One region of the Mesorhizobium cantuariense genome, then DNA from elsewhere that is predicted to be linked to it. Evidence: predicted binding sites of a transcription regulator. Region 1 holds the regulator's gene; each other region holds the start of a gene.

What was found. Region 1 encodes LexA, which represses DNA repair genes until DNA is damaged. Its sites were predicted from a motif close to TGTTCNNNNTGTGTTCNG; they were not measured.
Region 2: a site for LexA is predicted at 1,919-1,936, ahead of ACFOJ9_RS10675 (sel1 repeat family protein). Genes of this name have one in related genera too.
Region 3: a site for LexA is predicted at 2,232-2,249, ahead of recA (recombinase RecA). Genes of this name have one in related genera too.

What each region holds. Positions count from the first base shown of each region.
Region 1 covers NZ_JBHRVD010000001.1:3,309,605-3,313,886, forward strand. Annotated here, with positions in the region: gene kynU (kynureninase) at 1-668, shown strand, start outside; gene lexA (transcriptional repressor LexA) at 1,116-1,853, shown strand; gene ACFOJ9_RS15915 (ComEC/Rec2 family competence protein) at 1,847-4,282, opposite strand, start outside.
Region 2 covers NZ_JBHRVD010000001.1:2,319,130-2,323,411, reverse strand. Annotated here, with positions in the region: gene ACFOJ9_RS10680 (ABC transporter substrate-binding protein) at 1-1,108, opposite strand, end outside; gene ACFOJ9_RS10675 (sel1 repeat family protein) at 1,518-1,784, opposite strand; gene ACFOJ9_RS10670 (DUF2147 domain-containing protein) at 2,234-2,575, shown strand; gene ACFOJ9_RS10665 (hypothetical protein) at 2,795-2,953, shown strand; gene ACFOJ9_RS10660 (hypothetical protein) at 2,995-3,189, shown strand; gene ACFOJ9_RS10655 (AMP nucleosidase) at 3,306-4,282, shown strand, end outside.
Region 3 covers NZ_JBHRVD010000001.1:2,865,896-2,870,177, forward strand. Annotated here, with positions in the region: gene ACFOJ9_RS13520 (pseudouridine-5'-phosphate glycosidase) at 87-1,004, opposite strand; gene ACFOJ9_RS13525 (carbohydrate kinase family protein) at 1,080-2,024, opposite strand; gene recA (recombinase RecA) at 2,307-3,404, shown strand; gene alaS (alanine--tRNA ligase) at 3,699-4,282, shown strand, end outside.

The DNA of each region.
Region 1 (4,282 bases):
GAGCGCTGATCGTCTGGGATCTCTGCCACACCGCCGGCGCTCTGCCGGTCGAACTCGACCAAGCAGATGCCGATTTCGCCATCGGCTGCACCTACAAGTATCTTAACGGCGGTCCGGGTGCGCCTGCCTTCATCTATGCCGCGCAGCGTCACCACGGCGAGATCAGCCAGCCACTCAGCGGCTGGTGGGGCCATGCGCGGCCCTTTGCCTTCGAACGGGGGTATGTGGCCGGCACCGGCATCCGCCGCTTTCTGTGCGGCACGCAGCCGGTCCTGTCGATGCGGGCGCTCAAAGGTGCGCTTGCCATCTGGAACGACGTCGACATGGCGGCCTTGCGAAAAAAGAGCGTCGCGCTGACCGAACTGTTCATCCAACTCGTCGAAGCAAAGTGCGGCGCCTATGGTCTCACGCTGGAAAGCACTCGCGACGCGACCAAACGCGGCAGCCAGGTGTCGTTCCTTCACGATCATGGCTATCAAATCATGCGGGCGCTGATCGAGCGCGGGGTGATCGGTGACTTCCGCGCGCCGTCGACCATCCGTTTCGGCTTTACGCCGCTCTATGTCGGCTACAGGGATGTGTGGCTGGCGGTTGAGGCGCTGGAAGACATTCTGCGCACGGGTGCATGGCAGGATCAGCGTTTCGCCGTCAAGGAGGCCGTTACCTGACGCAGCCGTCTCGACGATCCGTTGTCGCCGGCCTCACCTCCTGGTCGGATGTCCGAGGGACGAATTTCCAGCTCACAAATGCGTTCCCCGCCGGGTGCCGCGCTGGCTGCAATAGCTAACCAAGGTTGGCATTTTGGCTTCGTTTCGTTCACGGTAAACGAACGCCCGGAAAGCTGAAAATGCCCCCGGTCGCGGGTCCACCGGCGGCTGATGCCAACCCTAGGGCCGAGGATGGGCCACAGCCCATTAACCATAATAATTTCAATGCCGGCAAGCGCATTATGGCGGCGCGCAATCGTGATGGCGGCCCGCTGGCAACCGCCGAATAATTTCGACCCCCTTAATAAATTCATTAAACTTTAAACAGTTGCAGAACACAACTGGAACAGATAGTGTTTGTTCTGGGTTTGTTTTCTGATTCTGGTTTCAGGTACCCTGGGGGCCGCTATGCTGACGCGCAAGCAACACGAACTGCTGATGTTCATCCATGAACGCCTGAAGGAAAGCGGCATTCCGCCATCCTTCGACGAGATGAAGGAGGCGCTCGACCTTGCCTCCAAATCCGGGATTCATCGGCTGATCACGGCGCTGGAGGAACGCGGCTTCATTCGCCGGCTGCCCAATCGGGCACGCGCGCTGGAAGTGTTGCGGCTGCCGGACTCGATTGCGCCCGGCCTCAACGCGGCAAGAAAGTTCTCTCCCAGCGTCATCCAGGGCAGTCTTGGTCAAGGCGGCCTTGGCCGGCAGATCAAGCCGGCGTCTTCGCGGATGCCTTCGGCCGGCAATGACGACGACGTGGTCTCCGCCGTGTCGATCCCCGTGATGGGCCGCATCGCCGCCGGTGTGCCGATCGATGCCATCCAGCATCAGACACATTCGATCTCGGTGCCGCCGGACATGATCATGGGCGGCGAGCACTATGCCCTGGAGGTCAAGGGCGACTCGATGATCGACGCCGGCATCTTCGACGGCGACACCGTCATCATCCGCAACGCCGATACGGCGAGCCCCGGCGAAATCATCGTGGCGCTGGTGGATGAAGAGGAAGCGACGCTGAAGCGGTTCCGCCGCAAGGGTGCCTCGATTGCCCTTGAAGCCGCCAACCCGGCCTATGAAACGCGTATTTTCGGACCGGACAGGGTTAAGGTGCAGGGCAAGCTCGTCGGCCTGATCCGCCGCTACTGAGGCAGTTGCGGGCTGACCACTGGCTTCTCGGGCCTCTTGAAGGGCGGCAGTCCCCTCGCCTCGCGTGAGAATTTGCGCTGCGCGTGCCAGGGTCGATATGGCCTATCCACCGCGAAGCTGGCCGTCGCCGGTGTGGTTGCCGATTGGCGATCGAAGAAGACGGCCGCACTGCCTTTGCGAGCCAGTTGCCGCTTGGTGATGACGAGAACCAGCGGGTTGTGACAGGCGTCATAGGCGGTGGCGTCATTGATAACGATCAACTCGGCGAAGCCGCAGGCTTTCCAAGTGTCCTTGCGGTCTTCGACATAAGCAATGATGGCACCGGACGGATGCTTGGCCAGACAAACGCCTGAAGTGCAATAGAACGGCGATCCCGGCGGCAGTTCTGTGGCATCCGCGATCTCGAATTGTCCGTCGCCCTTGTCAAACACCTCCGGCACGACAACGGTTTCGGATGTCAGCGCACGTTTCCAGTTGTCGACGGTGAATTCGTTCGGCCTTGCCCGGCTGACCGCGAGTTCGCCGCCACCAATCGGCAACGCAACCAGCCGTGCGTCCTCCGAGATCAGCACATCCGGCGCGCGCGTATCCGAGACGGTCAGCAGGCCGGCAAGCGCGAAGGGAAGGGCTGCGAGCCGCAGCCATGTCGTCGCCATCGTCGCGATGACCAGGGCAATGGTCACCAGCAGGACAGACTGCTGCGAAATCAGCCCAACCCCATCGACAGGCGAACGCTCGGATATCCAACCCGATATGGCGATCATCACCGTCAGGCCCTTGCCCATCAGGTAGAGGGCTGGCCAGTCCAATCCGAACGGCATCAGCAGCGCGCTGGCAACGCCTAGAAACATGACCACTGTCACGATCGGCATGACTGCCAGATTGGCGAACAGGCTGAGCGGCGACACACGCTGAAAATGCCAGATGGCAAACAGCGCTGTGGCGCTGCCGGCGATGATGGAGGTCACGGCAAGGCCGCCCGCCGCCAGCATGAACTTTCGTGTCAGGAAACTTGGCAAGGATCGCTTTGGCGGCGGCGGTCTCGTTTTCCCCGCGCGATGATCCGACCAGCCGGCATAGGCACCGACAAGTGCTGCGGTCGCGGCGAACGACATCTGGAAACTCGGGCCGACCACCTCGTGCGGCGACACCATAATGACGGCGATCGCCGAAATCGCCAGATTGCGCATGGTGAGTGCTGCCCGATCGAACAGCACGGCAATCAGCATCACCGCCAGCATGATGAAGCTGCGCTCGGCGGCAACGACGACGCCGGAGATGATGAGATAGGCGGCGATCGAGAACAATGCCACTGCGGCGGCATATTTCTTGACCGGACGACGCGCGGAAAAGTCCGGAAACAAGGCGAAGGCACCGCGCAGCAACCCCATGATGGTGCCGGCGACCAGCGCCATGTGCAGTCCGGAAATGGAGATGATGTGGTAGATGCCGGTACGCCGCATCGTTTCATTGATTTCATCGGGAATGCCGGCGCGCACGCCGACGATCAGCGCCGCGGCGATCTCGCCTTCGGCGCCGCCGACGCTGCCCCTGATGTGGTCGGCAATGCCTTCACGGGCTTTTTCTATCCTTGAGGAAAGGTGGGCCGACAGCGGCATGTCGTCGTCATCGGTGACGGCAAGTTTTGGATTGCCGAGAAAGAACCCGCTGCCGCCGATGCCGGCGAAATAGCTGTCGAAGGAGAAGTCGTAGCTGTCCGGCCGCACCGGCCCGGTCGGCGGCAACAGCTTGACGTAGCCGGTGATGAGGGAGCCGGCGGTCATGCCGTCCGGGATCTTGCGTGCCGAAAGCCGCACCCGCTTCGGCGCATAGCGCAATTTCGGCCGAGCGGTCGACGTCACGTCGATGGTCAGCCGGATACGACCGCTCTCCATCCGGTCGAGCGAGACGACGCGGCCGGTGACTTGCGTCGAGATTTCCGAGCCCAGCATCTGCGTGCCCGCGCGCCACGTCTCGACCTTTGCGGCGAGCAGCCCGAGCGCGCACAAAAGCGCGGCCATGAAGCACAGATGGGTTTTCGGCCAGGAACGCGAGACCAGCGCACAGAGCGCCGCGAGGGCGACGAACGCGACCGGTTTCGCAAAGTCGGGCTCTGCCGTCAGCGAAAAATAGCCGATCGCTCCGCTCGCCAGGCAGACAGGAACCAGCAGGAAGGCCACGCCGCGGTCGAGTTCCAGGCTCGCCGCCGCCGCCACGCTGCGGCGCAGGCGAGGCAGCGATACCAGGCCGATCTGCCGGTGCAGGCGCGCGATCCTGCCGGTTTCGGCAACTGGAACAGGGGCCGAGACATCCGCGTGTAACGGCGCCTTGCCCGAATCCGGCACGAGGGGCGATGGCGGCAGCAATGAAGCCGGCAGCGGCGTCGCAAACAGGGAGCGCTCGCTGACGCCAATGACAGCGTCCTCGCC
Region 2 (4,282 bases), 990 kb from region 1:
GCGCGTATTTGCCGTCATGCCACTGGTTGATGTCGTAGCTGGCATTCTTGAGGTCGCCCTTCTCGTCGAAAGTGACGTCACCGACAACGGTGCTGATCGGCGTACCGTTCTTCAACGCTTCGGCCACCTTGGCCGGATCGTCGCTGCCGGCGCGCTTGATGCCTTCAGCGAAAGCCTGGATGGTGGCGTAAGAGAACAGCGTGAAGCCCTCCGGCACGAAACCGCCGGCCTTGATCTTCTCGACGGCTGCCTTGGCTTCCGGCTTTGCCTGGGGATCCGACGGGAACACGAACATGGTGCCCTCGCCGGCCGGGCCAGCAACCTGCCAGAATTCGGGCGAGGCGATGGAGTCCGGCATGATCAGCTGGAACTTCAGGTTCTGTTCCGCCGACTGACGCAGGATCAGGCCGGCTTCAGGATGGTAGCCGCCGAAATAAACGACGTCGGCTTTCAAGTCCTTGAGCTTGGTGACGAGAGCCGAATAGTCCTTCTCGCCAGCGTTGATGCCGTCATAATAGACCTCCTTGAGGCCGCCGGCATTCATCGTTGCCCTGACGGCGTCAGCGACGCCCTGTCCGTAGGCGCTCTTGTCATGCAGGACGACGACGTTCTTGCCGGCAAACTTCTTGGCGATCCATGGGCCGATGAAGGCGCCCTGCGCATCGTCACGCGTATAAAGGCGCATGATCGTCGGCCAGCCGGCCTTGGCCGCCGCGTCGGTCAGCACCGGGTTTGACGAAGCCGGGCTCATCATCAGAGCGCCGGCTTCAGCATAGACGGCGGAGGCCGGAATGCTCGAACCCGAGCAGGCATGGCCGTCGATGAACTTGACGCCATCGGCGACGATGCGGTTGGCAACCGACACTGCCTGCTTGGGATCGCACTGGTCGTCTTCGATACTCAGCTTGATCTGACGACCGTCGACACCGCCCGCGGCATTGATCGCGTCGGCAGCGGCCTGTGCGCCCTGCTTGAACTGATCGCCGATGGTGGCGAGCTGTCCGGTCATCGGGCCGACCACCGCAAAGGTGATGTCGTCGGCGAATGCGACCGGCGTGCTCAACATCAGGCCGAATATGGCCGCGTTCAAAATACTCAATTTTTTCATGATGGTAGAACTCCTCCACTCACGCGCGGCCGCCCCGGCCGCGCTTCTTCCAGAGAGGCCGGACAATTTCACCCTTCATTGGGCCTGTCTAGGCGCATTGGCGCCGCTCGATTGGGCCTGCAAGACGTCATCCACGCAAAAAGCCACGCCAGCCTTGTTCCGGCTGGTCGTGGCTTTTTTGTCCGTCGAGCAATTTTCAAGCGCCCCCGCGCCTAAAAACCCCGCTCGCCTTCCCCGTATCGTGCACGACTGGGCCTTGCGGCCTACCGCGTTCTCTTTCTTCTGAGCATCATGCTCTTGGTCGTCGACCGTCTTGCGCGGCCTTCTATTCCGCCGGGTCTGGCCGTCTGTGCGGTCATGATCCCGGAGCTTCCCTGTCTTCGATAGGCCTATCTGCGATTGGCAGATCTCAGTGCATGGTCATCCATTCGCGGGCTTCGCGGAGCGCCTTGGCGATCTCGACCTTCGACATGGCCGCCGATAGTTCCGAGCGCAGTTCCGCGGCGCGGGCCGAGCCCTTGATGGCGGCGATGTTGAACCATTTGTGGGCGGCAACGACATCCGTCTCGCAATCGCGGCCGGTCGCATACATCATGCCCAGTTCGAAAAGAATGTCGGCCTGGGCAGTTGCCCCCATGGCGCCGAAACCAGCTTCAAGCATTTCAAAACGTGCCATTTCAGTCCCCTGTTTGTGGCCCCTGTCAGGCTCCCGAGAGCTGCCTTCTTTCGTCCTTGCCGGCTGCTCTTCCGATGCTTTCGAGAATGCCGTGCAGGCTTGAATCCGTCGTTAAATGGCGTGCTTAATTTGAGGAAAACAAAGCTAAAACAAGAGGTAAATGCCGAAATTCGTTAAGGATACAAAGCCAGCAATTCAGCCTGCTTGCGTCAAATTTGACGAAAATTTTGTGACGCCAAGTCAAGACTTCGCTAACCACGGGAGACAAAGGCGAAGCGCCGATCGTTTCATTTCCTTGGCCAGCAGGCGCATTCAGGCCCCTGCAAAATCGCAAAGTCTTCCGTTGCGGCACCGCTTTTGTTTTGCCGGGAGCTGGATTAGCTTACGTTTGCGTAAGCGGCAGACCGGCGAGGCGGAGCATCCGGCCGGACATCCAAAGGGAGGAAGACATGTTTCGAAAAGTGAGCCTGGCCCTCGCGGCAACAATGATCATGGCGGGTGCGGCATGGGCCGATCCGATCGAAGGTAACTGGAAGACGCAGGCCGGCGACACCGCAGCCATCGCTGGCGGCGGCTCGTTTTCCATCACGCTCAAGTCCGGCAAATATGCCGGCAAGACCATCGGCTCGCTCAAGGCGGCAGGCGGCAACAAATATGCCGGCAACATCACCGATCCGGCAAACGACAAGACCTATTCGGGCAAGGCGACCCTTTCGGGCACCTCGCTGAAGATGAGCGGCTGCGTGCTCGGCGGACTGATCTGCAAGAGCCAAACCTGGCACAAGCTCTGATTGACCGCATCATTCTGACATGAAGACGGGGCCCCGATGGGCCCCGTTTTCGTTTGTCGAGGCGCCCGCGCCTCGTTGGCCTCACGCAGCGCCTGCCGAAACCAACGCCGCCGCGCCCAAAATCCCGTCAATCATTTTGAACCGCAGATGAACGCCGGCATCAGAGCCGGTTCAGTTGCATCAGGGCATTCTCCGGCGTGTTGAAGGAGACCCGACCCAATGCTTGCTCGCCGCTTCACCATCGTCTGCCTACTGGTGAGCCTGTTTGGAATGTTCTTCGCCATCCTCGTCGCCGAAGCGGGCCGTCCGGCCCGCGCCTGGGACGAAGCCAGTTCCAGAACCTGCCGCCTCGCATGCCCCACCCATCTTCGCAACTGAACAAAGAAACCAAGACCTCGAAAAGAAAAGCTGGAAACATTATGAACCGCATCGCCGCCAACGCTCTCAAGACCCTTCGGCTTCTGCCGCGGGCGGCGCTTATCCTGACGGTTCTGGCCGCGCCGGTGCTGGCCGTGCCGATGATGCGCGCCGATACCGGCTCGACGATCGACGCGCCGGCTCTGAAGAAGTCCGGCGTCGGCTTTGTGCTCCTGGTCAGCCTGCAGCGCGGTTGAAGAAAAACGACGCTTTGGCCGCCTTCGGTCGCGACACCCCTCCCAAGTGCCGATCCAAGTCTCTATATTGAGCCATGGAAAAGCGAATCTACCCCCAAGCTATCGAATCTGTCGTCATGCCGGAGCCTTTTGGCCGGCAAAGCTTTGATAGCGCCGAAAAGGCCGTCGCGGCACTGCAGGTACTTTACGACCGCAACACCAAGTTCCTGCGCGACTCCTTTGCAGAACTGGCGGCGGCGGGCGGTGACAATGGCAAGCGCTACCGGGCCTTTTATCCGGAGATCGGCGTCACCACCAACTCGTTCACCCAGATCGACTCGCGCCAAGCCTATGGCCATATGCCGACGCCGGGGCATTTTGCCACCACGATCACCCAGCCGGACCTGTTCGAAAGGTACCTCGTCGAACAGCTGCGCCTGATTATGCGCAATCATGGGGTTGCGGTCACCGTATCGGAATCGACCACACCCATCCCGCTGCATTTCGCCTTTCTCGAAGGCACCCATGTCGACGGCGCCGCGGCCGAGCGCATCAAGCGGCCGATCCGCGACCTGTTCGATGTGCCGGATCTCGACGGTACCGACGACCAGATCGCCAACGGCACCTTCGAAGTGGCTTTCGGCGAGCCGAGGCCGTTGGCGCCCTTCACGGCGCAGCGCATCGACTATTCGTTGCATCGCCTGTCGCACTATACGGCGACCACGCCGCAGCATTTCCAGAACTTCGTGCTGTTCACCAACTACCAGTTCTACATCGACGAATTCGTCGCCCGCGCCCGCGACCTGATGGCCAATGGCGGCGGCGGATACACCGAGTTCGTCGAGCCCGGCAATGTCATCACCTTGGCCGGACAAAGCGCGCCCGGTCCCGGAGTCGCGCCGCCGCGCCTGCCGCAGATGCCGGCCTATCATCTGAAGAAGCCGAACCATGGCGGCATCACCATGGTCAATATCGGCGTCGGGCCCTCCAACGCCAAGACGATCACCGACCACATCGCCGTGCTGAGGCCGCATGCCTGGGTGATGCTTGGCCACTGCGCCGGCCTGCGCAACACCCAGGCGCTGGGCGACTATGTGCTGGCGCATGCCTATGT
Region 3 (4,282 bases), 440 kb from region 1:
TGATGACATTCGATCTCCCCCCTTGCGGGGGAGACGTCCGGCAGGACAGAGGGGGGTGCTGTCCCGCCGACCTTGGCGGCAGTGCCCTACAGCGCCTTCGCAATCCTCGCCGCCAGCCGCGCATTGTTCTCTACCAGCGCGATGTTGGTCTTCAGGCTCCTGCCGCCGGTCAGTTCGAGGATCTTCGACAGCAGGAAGGGCGTCACCGCCTTGCCGGTCACGTTGAGCGCCTCGGCGGCCTTTTGCGCGGCTTCGATATAGTCAGCCATTTCTTCGGCCGGGATTTCGTGGTTCTCGGGCACCGGATTGGCGATCAGCATGCCGCCGGCGAGCCCCAGCGCTGCCCGAGTCTGGTAGAAATGCGCGATCTCTTCCGGTCTGTGCAGGGTCAGCGGAGCGCGGAACGGCGAATGCCGCGACCAGAAGGCCGGCATCGTCTCGCAGCCATGGCCGATCACCGGCACGCCGCGCGTTTCCAGCACTTCCAGCGTCTTTTCGATGTCGAGGATGGCCTTGGCGCCGGCCGACACAACGATGACCGGCGTGCGTGCCAGTTCGTCGAGATCGGCGGAAATATCAAAGCTCTTTTCGGCGCCCTTGTGCACGCCGCCGATGCCGCCGGTGGCGAACACTTTTATGCCGACCATATGCGCCGCGATCATGGTTGCGGCGACCGTGGTGCCGCCGGTGCGCCCTTGCGCCACGGCAAAACCGAGGTCGGCGCGCGACAGTTTCATGGCGTCCCCGGTCATCGCCAGCGATTCGCGCTCGCCGTCCGAAAGCCCGATCTTGATGCGGCCGCCGACCACGGCGATCGTCGCCGGCACGGCGCCGCCATCGGTGATGATCTTTTCGACATCGGCCGCCATGGCGCCATTGTCGGGGTAGGGCATGCCATGGGTGATAATGGTGCTTTCCAGCGCCACCACCGGCCGGCCAGCAGCCAGGGCCTGCGCCACCGGCGCATGGATGTCGATGAAGGGGCGGGCGGTTTCTGGGGTCATCTCGATCTCCAATCCGGAATGCGGCGCGTCCATCGGGACGCTCGGCAACACTGCGGCACTATGAATTTGCCGGTCTCATGCCACTTCCTGCGCATCCGGCACAAGAGCCAGCGCTTCCGCGAAGCTTGCGGCGGTGAACTCGGGAACGGCGTTGGCGCTTTCGATGGCAAGCGTCGCCGCGGCGATGCCTTCGCGCAGGGCCACCCGCAGCGGCAGGCCGCGCAGCAAGGCAGCGACCGTTGCGCCCGCCAGCGCATCGCCGGCGCCGGTGACGTCAGCGACCTTTCTTGGTGGCGGCGGCAGGATCGAGAAGGCGCCGGCTTCATCGAAGCCCAGCATGGGGCTGCCGCCCGCCGTCACCACGCCGCTCTTGAGCCCTGCGCGTCTCAGCCCGGCGACGATGTCTTGCGGGGAAGTCGCAGCGTCCAGGTCTGCCAGTGCGATCGCTTCGCGCTGGTTCATGAAGACGACGGCCAGATTGCCGAGGACCGGCTTCAAACGCACGATCTTGGCCGGCGAAATGGCAATGGCGAAGACAGGCTTGCCGGCGGCAAGCGGAACCAACCGCTCCAGTGCCGCCGTCGGCAGGTTGGCGTCGCAGAAGACGGCATCGGCGGCAGCGATCACCTCCCGCACCTTGGAGCGCCTGATCTGCTTGGGAAACGCCAAATCATAGAGCGCCATATCGGCAAAGCCGACGATCAGTTCGCCCTCGCGGTCGATCAGCGCCGTATAGCTCGGCGTGGTGCGATCGAGGAAAACGGCGGAAAGGTCGGCAATGCCTGCCTCGGCGATGGCGCGTGACACGGTATCGGCAGCGGCATCGCCGCCGCGCACCGACATGAGCGACGCGGAGACGCCACGGAGCACCGCGCTGCGCGAAGCGTTGAAGACGCCGCCGCCGACATCCTCGCGCATCGTGCCGGGATTGGAGGCGGCGGGAACGTAAGCGCCGGACACCTGGCCACGCCGGTCGATATGGGCGCCGCCTATGGCCAGTATTTTCGCGGATTTTAGCATGCCGGCGATATGACCTTTGTTATTCCAGCCGCACAAGCGCTAGGCTGCGTGACGAAGCTTCGCATGCAAGCCAGCGATTCGGCAGATCGAAACAACCGAGCCGTCTGGCCCAATGCGGGATGCACCCTGTACGAGTTCCCTGGGACGAAAAAAGAACAAATCCGGATATTGTTTGTTTTTCAGACATTTGACCCCCTCTTGCCAAACGAGAACAAAAAAGGTACAAATTGGCAGGGATTACGGATTGTCCGGCCTTCATTGACGACCAAGGGGTGATGTATCATGGCTCAGAATTCTTTGCGGCTTGTAGAGGACAAGGCAGTGGACAAATCAAAGGCTCTGGATGCGGCGCTGTCGCAAATCGAGCGGGCTTTCGGCAAGGGCTCGATCATGCGGCTCGGCGCGAACGAGCAGGTCGTCGAGATCGAAACGGTGCCGACCGGCTCGCTTGGCCTCGACATCGCGCTTGGCGTCGGCGGGTTGCCGCGCGGCCGCATCGTCGAGATTTACGGGCCGGAAAGCTCGGGCAAGACGACGCTGGCCCTGCACACCGTGGCCGAAGCGCAGAAGAAGGGCGGCATCTGCGCCTTCGTCGATGCCGAGCACGCGCTTGACCCGGTCTATGCCCGCAAGCTTGGCGTCGATCTCGAAAACCTCTTGATCTCGCAGCCCGACACCGGTGAGCAGGCTCTGGAAATCTGCGACACGCTGGTGCGCTCCGGCGCCATCGACGTGCTGGTGGTCGATTCGGTCGCGGCACTGACGCCACGCGCCGAAATCGAAGGCGAGATGGGCGATTCGCTGCCCGGTCTGCAGGCCCGCCTGATGAGCCAGGCGCTGCGCAAGCTGACCGCTTCGATCTCGCGCTCCAACACCATGGTCATCTTCATCAACCAGATCCGCATGAAGATCGGCGTCATGTTCGGTTCGCCCGAAACCACCACCGGCGGCAACGCGCTGAAATTCTACGCTTCGGTGCGCCTCGACATCCGCCGCATCGGCTCGGTCAAGGACCGCGACGAGGTCGTCGGCAACCAGACCCGCGTCAAGGTGGTCAAGAACAAGCTGGCGCCGCCCTTCAAGGTGGTCGAGTTCGACATCATGTATGGTGAAGGCGTGTCCAAGACCGGCGAACTGGTCGATCTCGGCGTCAAGGCCGGCGTGGTCGAGAAGTCGGGCGCCTGGTTCTCCTACAATTCGCAGCGTCTCGGCCAGGGCCGCGAGAATGCCAAACTGTTCCTGCGCGACAACCCCGACACCGCGCGCGAGATCGAACTGGCGCTCAGGCAAAATGCCGGGCTGATCGCCGAGAAATTCCTTGAGAATGGCGGCTCCGAAGGTGGCGACGACGGTTTCGAGGAAGAATCCGGCGCGATGTGACAGCCTCGCGCGATTCGGCCGGAGTTCGGCCATAATCGCGTTCTATTATCTCAGGCTTATGTAATCGAGTTCCGCGTTATTGCGTTTTGAAACCGCCGGCCTAGCGCCGGCGGTTTTTGCGTTTCGGCGGCGAATCCAGGCCGGTTCGAACAGCCGGCAAAGGCCGCGGATTGGACCAATTCCGTGTTTCTGGACAGGGTGAAGCGCGGCGGCTAAAAGGCCAAGTCCTATCTTCTAAAACGCAGAGCCCATTTCCGCCGGTTTGCCGGCGGCCCTTCCGAAAAGGCAGCATTCATGAGTGGCGTGAACGAAATCCGGTCGACGTTTCTCGACTACTTCCGCAAGGAGGGTCACGAGATCGTCGCGTCGAGCCCGCTGGTGCCGCGCAACGATCCGACGCTGATGTTCACCAACGCCGGCATGGTGCAGTTCAAGAACGTCTTCACCGGTCTGGAGAAGCGGCCCTATTCGCGCGCCTCGACCGCCCAGAAGAGCGTTCGCGCCGGCGGCAAGCACAACGATCTCGACAATGTCGGCTACACCGCGCGCCATCTGACCTTCTTCGAGATGCTCGGCAATTTCTCCTTTGGCGACTACTTCAAGGAGCGCGCCATCGAGCTTGCCTGGAACCTGATCACGAAGGAATTCGGGCTGAACAAGGACAAGCTGCTGGTCACCGTCTATCACACGGACGACGAGGCGGCCGGCTTCTGGAAGAAGATCGCCGGGTTTTCGGACGACCGCATCATTCGCATCGCGACATCGGACAATTTCTGGGCGATGGGCGACACCGGACCGTGCGGACCGTGCTCGGAGATCTTCATTGACCGCGGCGAACACATCTGGGGCGGACCTCCCGGCAGCCCGGAAGAGGACGG